DNA from 3 places in the Nocardiopsis sp. NPDC050513 genome. Region 3 is predicted to be linked to each of the others. Evidence: riboswitches for the same ligand, from Rfam matches in the RefSeq annotation. Region 3 holds a riboswitch; each other region holds the start of a gene.

Region 1 (2,256 bases), on a different contig from region 3:
CCCCTGGGGATCGGTGCGATCGTGATGACCGCCGTCATCGTCGCGGTCGCCCGCTGGCGGGGACTGCCGTTGGCGCTGACCGGCCGCCGACGCGCCGACGCCACCGCCGGGACCCCCTAGGATCGTCCGCATGTGCGGTCGCTATGCCCAGTCCCGGAACCAGCACGAGCTCCAGCTCGCCTTCGACCTCCCCGAGGAGACGATCGCGGAGGAGGCCGACCCCCGGGCGTGGCCCCCGCTGGACGAACTGCCGCCGGACTACAACGTCGCCCCGGGCAAGCCGGTGTACGCGGTGCTCGGCCCGCCGCCGCGCGGCGCCGGGGGCGACGACGAGCCGGCCGGGCCGCGCCACCTGCGCACCCTGCGCTGGGGGCTGGTCCCGTCGTGGGCCAAGGACCGCAACGTCGGCTACCGGATGATCAACGCCCGCGGCGAGACGGTGGCCGACAAGCCCGCCTTCCGGGCGGCCTTCCGCCGCCGCAGGTGCCTGCTGCCCGCCGACGCCTACTACGAGTGGCAGCTCATCGGAGCCGACGGCCGCGCGGAGGCGGGCACCTCGCCCGCGACCGACCCCCAGCACCGCAAGCGCAAGGCGCGCTCCGCCAAGAAACCGTTCGCCGTCCACTACGACGACCGCGAGCCGCTGGCCCTGGCCGGGATCTTCGAACGCTGGCGCGACCCGGAGGCCGACGAGAACGACCCCGCGGCCTGGCTGTGGACCTGCGCGGTCATCACCACCGGGGCCGCGCCCGAACTCGCCCACATCCACGACCGCATGCCCGTCGTCGTCCCCCGGGGGGACTGGGCGACCTGGCTCGACCCCGACTCCGGCGCGGACGACCTGGCCCATGTCATGGCCGGAACGCCGGTCGACCGGTTCGCGGTCGACGAGGTGTCCACCGACGTCAACAGCATCAAGAACAACGGTCCCGGGCTCCTCGCCCCCGTGCCCGGCACGGAGGATGACGGACCGGACACACTTTTCTGACCCGGGGGCGCCTGGACACGGCCCGGGGACCTCTGTGTATGGTGTGCGAGGCCACACGGCCACGCGCCCCGTACGGGGCGTACGCGCGTCGCTCACCCCATCCCCGACGTGCGCACATGTGAATACCGCGGGAGCTCGCGCCATGGCGGGCTGAGAGGGCGGCTCAACGGTGTCGCCGACCGCAGAACCTGTTCGGGTAATTCCGACGTAGGGAGGCATGCCATGACGGCTGCGGACAGCCGCGCCACGAGTTCCACCGCCGACGAGCACCAGGTGACCACGGGTCCCATCATGGGATCACGGAAGGTCTACCGCGAGATCGACGACCCCGCCGGTCTCACGCTCCGCGTCCCGCAGCGCCGGGTGGAACTGAGCAACGGCAGCCACTTCGACCTGTACGACACGTCAGGTCCGTACACCGACTCCACCGCCGACATCGATGTCCACCGGGGACTGCCCGGCACGCGGCAGGAGTGGATCGACGCCCGCGAGCCCATCGACGGAGCGGTCTCCCAGCTGGCCTACGCCAAGGCCGGGACGATCACCCCCGAGATGCGGTTCGTGGCCGCCCGCGAGCACATGGACCCCGAGTTCGTGCGCCAGGAGATCGCGATCGGACGCGCGGTCATCCCCGTCAACCGCAAGCACCCGGAGTCCGAGCCGACCATCATCGGCAAGAACTTCCTGGTGAAGATCAACGCGAACATCGGCAACTCCGCGGTCACCTCCTCCGTGCCCGAGGAGGTCGAGAAGATGGTGTGGGCCACCCGCTGGGGCGCCGACACCGTGATGGACCTGTCGACCGGCAAGCGCATCCACGAGACCCGCGAGCGGATCCTGCGCAACTCGCCGGTCCCCATCGGCACGGTCCCCATCTACCAGGCCCTGGAGAAGGTCAACGGCGACCCCACCAAGCTGAGCTGGGAGATCTACCGCGAGACCGTCGTCGAGCAGGCCGAGCAGGGCGTCGACTACATGACCGTCCACGCCGGCGTGCTCCTGCGCTACGTGCCGCTGGCGGCCAGGCGCGTCACCGGGATCGTCTCGCGCGGCGGTTCGATCATGGCCGCCTGGTGCCTGGCCCACCACAGGGAGAGCTTCCTCTACACCCACTACGAGGAACTCTGCGAGATCCTGCGCGCGTACGACGTCACCTTCTCCCTCGGTGACGGTCTGCGGCCCGGCTCGATCGCCGACGCCAACGACGAGGCGCAGTTCGCCGAGCTGCGCACCCTGGGCGAGCTCACCCACATCGCCCGCGCGCACGA
Region 2 (2,256 bases), on a different contig from region 3:
CTGGAGCGTGCTGGTCCCGGCGCTCATCGGCATGGCCTGCGCCCTCGTTCTGGCCCTGCTCCTCATCGCTCCGCTGGTCGAGGAGCACACGCAGTACGCCTACGCGGTCTTCTTCGGGCTGGTGCTCGCCTGCCTGTGGGTGCCCTACTCCGGGTCCGGCAAGCCGTGGCGGGCCTGGCACTACCTCGTCGCCCTGGTCTTCGCGGCCGTCGCCTTCGCGCTGACGGGCCTGCCCGGCGCGAACCTGCCCGCCCACCCCGCGGTCGTCTTCCTCGTCGCCGCCGTGGCGATCTGCGCCCTCGTCCTGCCGGGGGTGTCGGGTTCGTTCATCCTGGTCACGGTCGGCCTGTACGTGCCCACCAAGGACGCGTTGGAGAACTTCGACCTGGTCTTCATCGGGGCCTTCGCCCTGGGAGCGATCACCGGCCTGTCCCTGTTCGTGAAGCTCCTCCAGTTCCTCCTGGAGAACTACCACCACATCACCCTCGTCGTCCTGACCGGCCTCATGGCGGGGTCGCTGCGCGCCCTGTGGCCGTGGCAGACCGAGGAGCGCGAGATCCTGCCCCCCACCGAGGTCCCGCTGACGGTGGCCCTCATGGTGGTCGGATTCCTCGTCGTCGTGGCCGCCATCGTCTACGAGAACCGCAAGAAGGCCCAGATCGGGACCGCCCACGAGCACCACTCCACCCCGGTCCACTAGGGTCGGAGCACACGGATCCACGTCAGGGGCGACGCCGCCCCGACGGCGCGGGGTGCCGGGGGATTCCCCCGGCTGAGAACACACCCGTCGAACCTGCTCTAGTTCGTACTAGCGAAGGGACGCCCATGAGCGCGTACAACATCGTGTCCATCGCCGGAAGCGACCCCAGCGGCGGCGCCGGCATCCAGGCGGACCTCAAGGCCTTCTCCGCGCACGGCACGTTCGGGATGACCGTGATCGCCGCGTTGACCGCGCAGTCCACGCGCGGAGTGACGGGCGTCCACGAGGTCCCGGTGGAGTTCGTGGTCCGGCAGATGGACACGCTGTTCGACGACGCCGCGATCCACGCGGTCAAGGTGGGGATGCTCGCCACGGCCGAGATCACCGAGGCGGTCGCGGACGCGATCGCCCGCCACGGGCTGCCGAACGTGGTGGTGGACCCGGTGATGGTCGCCAAGAGCGGTGACCGGCTGCTGGAGGCCTCCGCGGTCAAGGCGCTGCGCGCGCACCTGCTGCCGCGCGCGGACCTGATCACGCCGAACCTGCCCGAGGCCGCCGACCTGCTGGGCGAGGCGGAGGCCACCGACCTGGCCACGATGCGCGCCCAGGCCGAACGCCTGCTGGAGCTGGGTCCTCGCCGGGTCCTGCTCAAGGGCGGCCACCTGGCCGGGGACGAGAGCGTCGACGTCCTCGTCTCCGGGGACGCCGAGCCGGTCGAGTTCCGGGCTCCCCGGGTGGCCACCCGCAACACGCACGGCACGGGCTGCACGCTCTCCTCGTCGATCGCCGCGCTCCTGCCGCAGCGCCCCGACACGGCCAGCGCGGTCGCGGACGCCAAGGCGTACCTGACCGAGGCGATCCGGCGCGCCGACGAGATCGACGCGGGCGGCGGCCAGGGACCGGTGCACCATTTCCACCTCTGGTGGTAGCAGGCACAGTCACCTCTGGTGGTAGCAGGCACAGTCACCAGTCGTGGTAGCGGCACGGCCACCGGTGGAGGCAGCTGCCCGCCGCCGCTGGCGGACGCACACGGAGGGGGACCGCGCCGGGCGCGGTCCCCCTCCTCGCGTCCACCCCCTGGGGGTGGGCGCTACTTGCGCACGTCCTCCATGACGGCGTCCGGGTTCTTCCAGTCCGGGTGGGAGAAGAACTTCCGGGTCTCGGCCACCACGACCGGCGACAGCAGCAGGAGACCGATGAGGTTGGGCAGCGCCATGAGACCGTTGGCGATGTCGCTGAACAGCCACACCGAGTCCAGCGCGGCGACCGAGCCGACGTAGATGACCGCGATGAACACCAGCCGGTACGGGAGGACGAGTCGGCGGCCGCCGAGGAACTCCACGCACCGCTCGCCGTAGTACGCCCAACCGAGCAGCGTGGTGAACGCGAACACCGCGACGGAGATCGCCACGACGTAGGTGCCCACCGGGGCCAGTCCGGGGCTGATCATGCCGAGACCGGTGGTCATGGCGTCCGTGGTCAGCAGCGAGCCGTCGCCGCTGTTCTCGCCCTGCCAGACCCCGGTCGTGATGATGACCAGGCACGTCATCGTGACG
Region 3 (2,256 bases):
ACCGGGGTGCGCGCGGCGACGCCGACCGCCTCGAGCAGCGTCGCGCCGCCGGGGGCGGGGCGGAGGTCGGGCTCGGGCTCGTTCCCGGGGATCCACACGCCCTGGCCGGCCAGGGCGCGGCCGTGCTCCGCGAAGACCGTCTGGGGTGCGCCGTCGGCGATCACCCCGCCGCCCGGTTCCAGGACGACCACCCGGTCGACCAGGTCCACGACGTCGGCCACGCGGTGCTCGACCAGGACGAGCGTCGCCTCGGTCTCGGCCAGGAGCCGGTGGAGCACGCCCCGCACCAGCTCGGCGCCGGCCGGGTCCAGGTTGGCGGTCGGTTCGTCGAGCAGCAGCAGGCGCGGGCGCATGGCCAGCGCCCCGGCGATGACCAGGCGCTGCTTCTCGCCGCCGGACAGGGCCCCGGTCGAGCGGCGCCGTCCGTACGGGAAGCCGACCTCGTCCAGGGCGCCGTCGACGCGCGGCCAGATCTGGTCCGGGTCCGTGCCCAGGTTCTCCAGCCCGAACGCGACGTCGTCCCCGGCCCGGGCCATCACGAGCTGGGTCTCGGGGTCCTGGCTGACCAGGCCGACCACGCCCCGACGCCGGTCGGCGGGTGCGCCGTCCACCAGGAGCGTGCCCTCCTGGTCGCCGCCGATGGCGCTGTCGGCGCCGGTGAGCCCGGCGAGCGAGTGCAGCAGGGTCGACTTGCCCGCGCCCGAGGCGCCGAGCAGCAGCACGCGCTCGCCGGGTTCGATGACCAGGTCGACGCCGCGCAGCGCGTGCGCCTGGCGACCGGAGTGGCGCCAGCCCCACCCGGAGAGTTCGACGCGCGCGCCGGGGCCTCCCCTCGTACGGGAGCCCACCCGGTCAGCCCTTGGCCGACGGGAAGGGGGCCAGCGCGCCGGTCCGGGCGAGCGCCGTGGTGATGAGGCGGGCGCCGACACCGGCGATGACGGCGGCGCTGGCGATGACGATGAGGCCGTAGGCGAGCTTGAACTCCAGCGGCCAGGCGACGTTGTAGGTGATGTTGTCGCGGATGGCGGGGGAGATCCCGGCGACGGCGGCGGCGAGCACGGCCACGCCCATGCCCCAGCGGCGGTAGCCGAAGGCGAGGAACACCAGTTCGGGCAGGATGCCCTGGAGGGTGCCGTCCAGGATCACCATGATCCCCCACTGGGTGCCGAGCACCGCCGAGACGGAGGCGGCGGCGATCGAGGTGAGCAGGGCGGCGCCGGGCCTGCGGATGACGAGGCCGCCCAGCACGCCGGAGATCAGCCACATGCCGTAGACGACGGCCTGTCCGGGCGGGAAGCCCACGAACAGCGGCGTGGTGACCGTCCACACGATGTTCCACAGCCAGAAGACGACGCCGATGGCGACGCCGATCACGGCGGCGACCACGATGTCGACCGTCCGCCAGCCGCGCAGCCGGGTGAGGACGTCCTGCCAGAAGCCGGTGTCGGTGGTGTCGGTGCTCAATTCCTGTCCCTTCGTCGGGTGACGAGGGGTCATGCGGCCAAGAGCGTCCCGGTGGTCGTGCGGCGCGCACCGGAGACGTACCGGTGCGCGGGAGACACGCCACCGGTGACGGTTCCTACGACTTCCTTCGCTGGCACTACCCAGATCAGGTGTGTAAGGGTCTGCGGCGACGGTGCCGCACTCTCAGCGCTCATGCGCTCCCCTGTCGGTTATGCACCATTATGCGGCACATACTGCCTGGCAGTGACACGCACCACCCCGGGCGCACCGGTGGTCCTGCCCGACCGGGGAGCGCCCACCGCGTCGGGTGAACGCCCGGATCCCAGGTCGCCGCGGCGTTCCCGTGTTCTCCGGCCCCCGTGCCGCGCCCGGCGCACCGTGTGTCCGGGAACACCGCGCCCACGGTCCTCACAGTCGTCCCGGGCCTCAACCGCCGGCGGATCCCTCGCTCCGTGTGCCGCCCTCGGCTTCCCCAGCACCGCCGAGACCGCCGACCTCCTCCGAGGCGTCCTCGTCACCTGCGTCGTCGGCGTCCCCGGTGCCGCTCTGACCGCCCTCGGACGTCTCGGCACCTCCAGCGTCTCCCGCTTCCGCGTCGTCCTCGGCCTCCCCAGCGCTCTCCGGGGGCTCAGCGTCGCCAGCACCCTCCGGGGAATCAGCGTTTCCAGCATGCCCCGAGGGCTCAGCATGCCCAGAAGTCCCACCCTCGTCGGAGGCCCCGGTCCTCTCGGCGGCCCCGGCACCGCCGTCTCCGCCGTCACCGGACGACTCGGCGTCCGGGTCACCGAACGC

The links. A riboswitch is a leader RNA that binds a small molecule or an ion and turns the genes downstream of it on or off. The one in region 3 is predicted to bind thiamine pyrophosphate.
Region 1: it holds a riboswitch for thiamine pyrophosphate, as region 3 does, so the genes downstream of both, thiC (phosphomethylpyrimidine synthase ThiC) here and ACIBFB_RS15195 (ECF transporter S component) in region 3, are expected to answer to the same signal.
Region 2: it holds a riboswitch for thiamine pyrophosphate, as region 3 does, so the genes downstream of both, thiD (bifunctional hydroxymethylpyrimidine kinase/phosphomethylpyrimidine kinase) here and ACIBFB_RS15195 (ECF transporter S component) in region 3, are expected to answer to the same signal.

Annotation. Positions count from the first base shown of each region.
Region 1 is NZ_JBITHK010000001.1:260,902-263,157, reverse strand. Features, by position in the region: gene ACIBFB_RS01110 (hypothetical protein) at 1-120, shown strand, start outside; gene ACIBFB_RS01105 (SOS response-associated peptidase) at 131-988, shown strand; TPP riboswitch at 1,106-1,219, shown strand; gene thiC (phosphomethylpyrimidine synthase ThiC) at 1,211-2,256, shown strand, end outside.
Region 2 is NZ_JBITHK010000002.1:363,877-366,132, forward strand. Features, by position in the region: gene ACIBFB_RS04245 (DUF368 domain-containing protein) at 1-700, shown strand, start outside; TPP riboswitch at 739-837, shown strand; gene thiD (bifunctional hydroxymethylpyrimidine kinase/phosphomethylpyrimidine kinase) at 826-1,629, shown strand; gene ACIBFB_RS04255 (alanine/glycine:cation symporter family protein) at 1,791-2,256, opposite strand, start outside.
Region 3 is NZ_JBITHK010000007.1:246,599-248,854, reverse strand. Features, by position in the region: gene ACIBFB_RS15200 (ABC transporter ATP-binding protein) at 1-848, opposite strand, end outside; gene ACIBFB_RS15195 (ECF transporter S component) at 853-1,497, opposite strand; TPP riboswitch at 1,570-1,678, opposite strand; gene ACIBFB_RS15190 (transglycosylase domain-containing protein) at 1,891-2,256, opposite strand, start outside.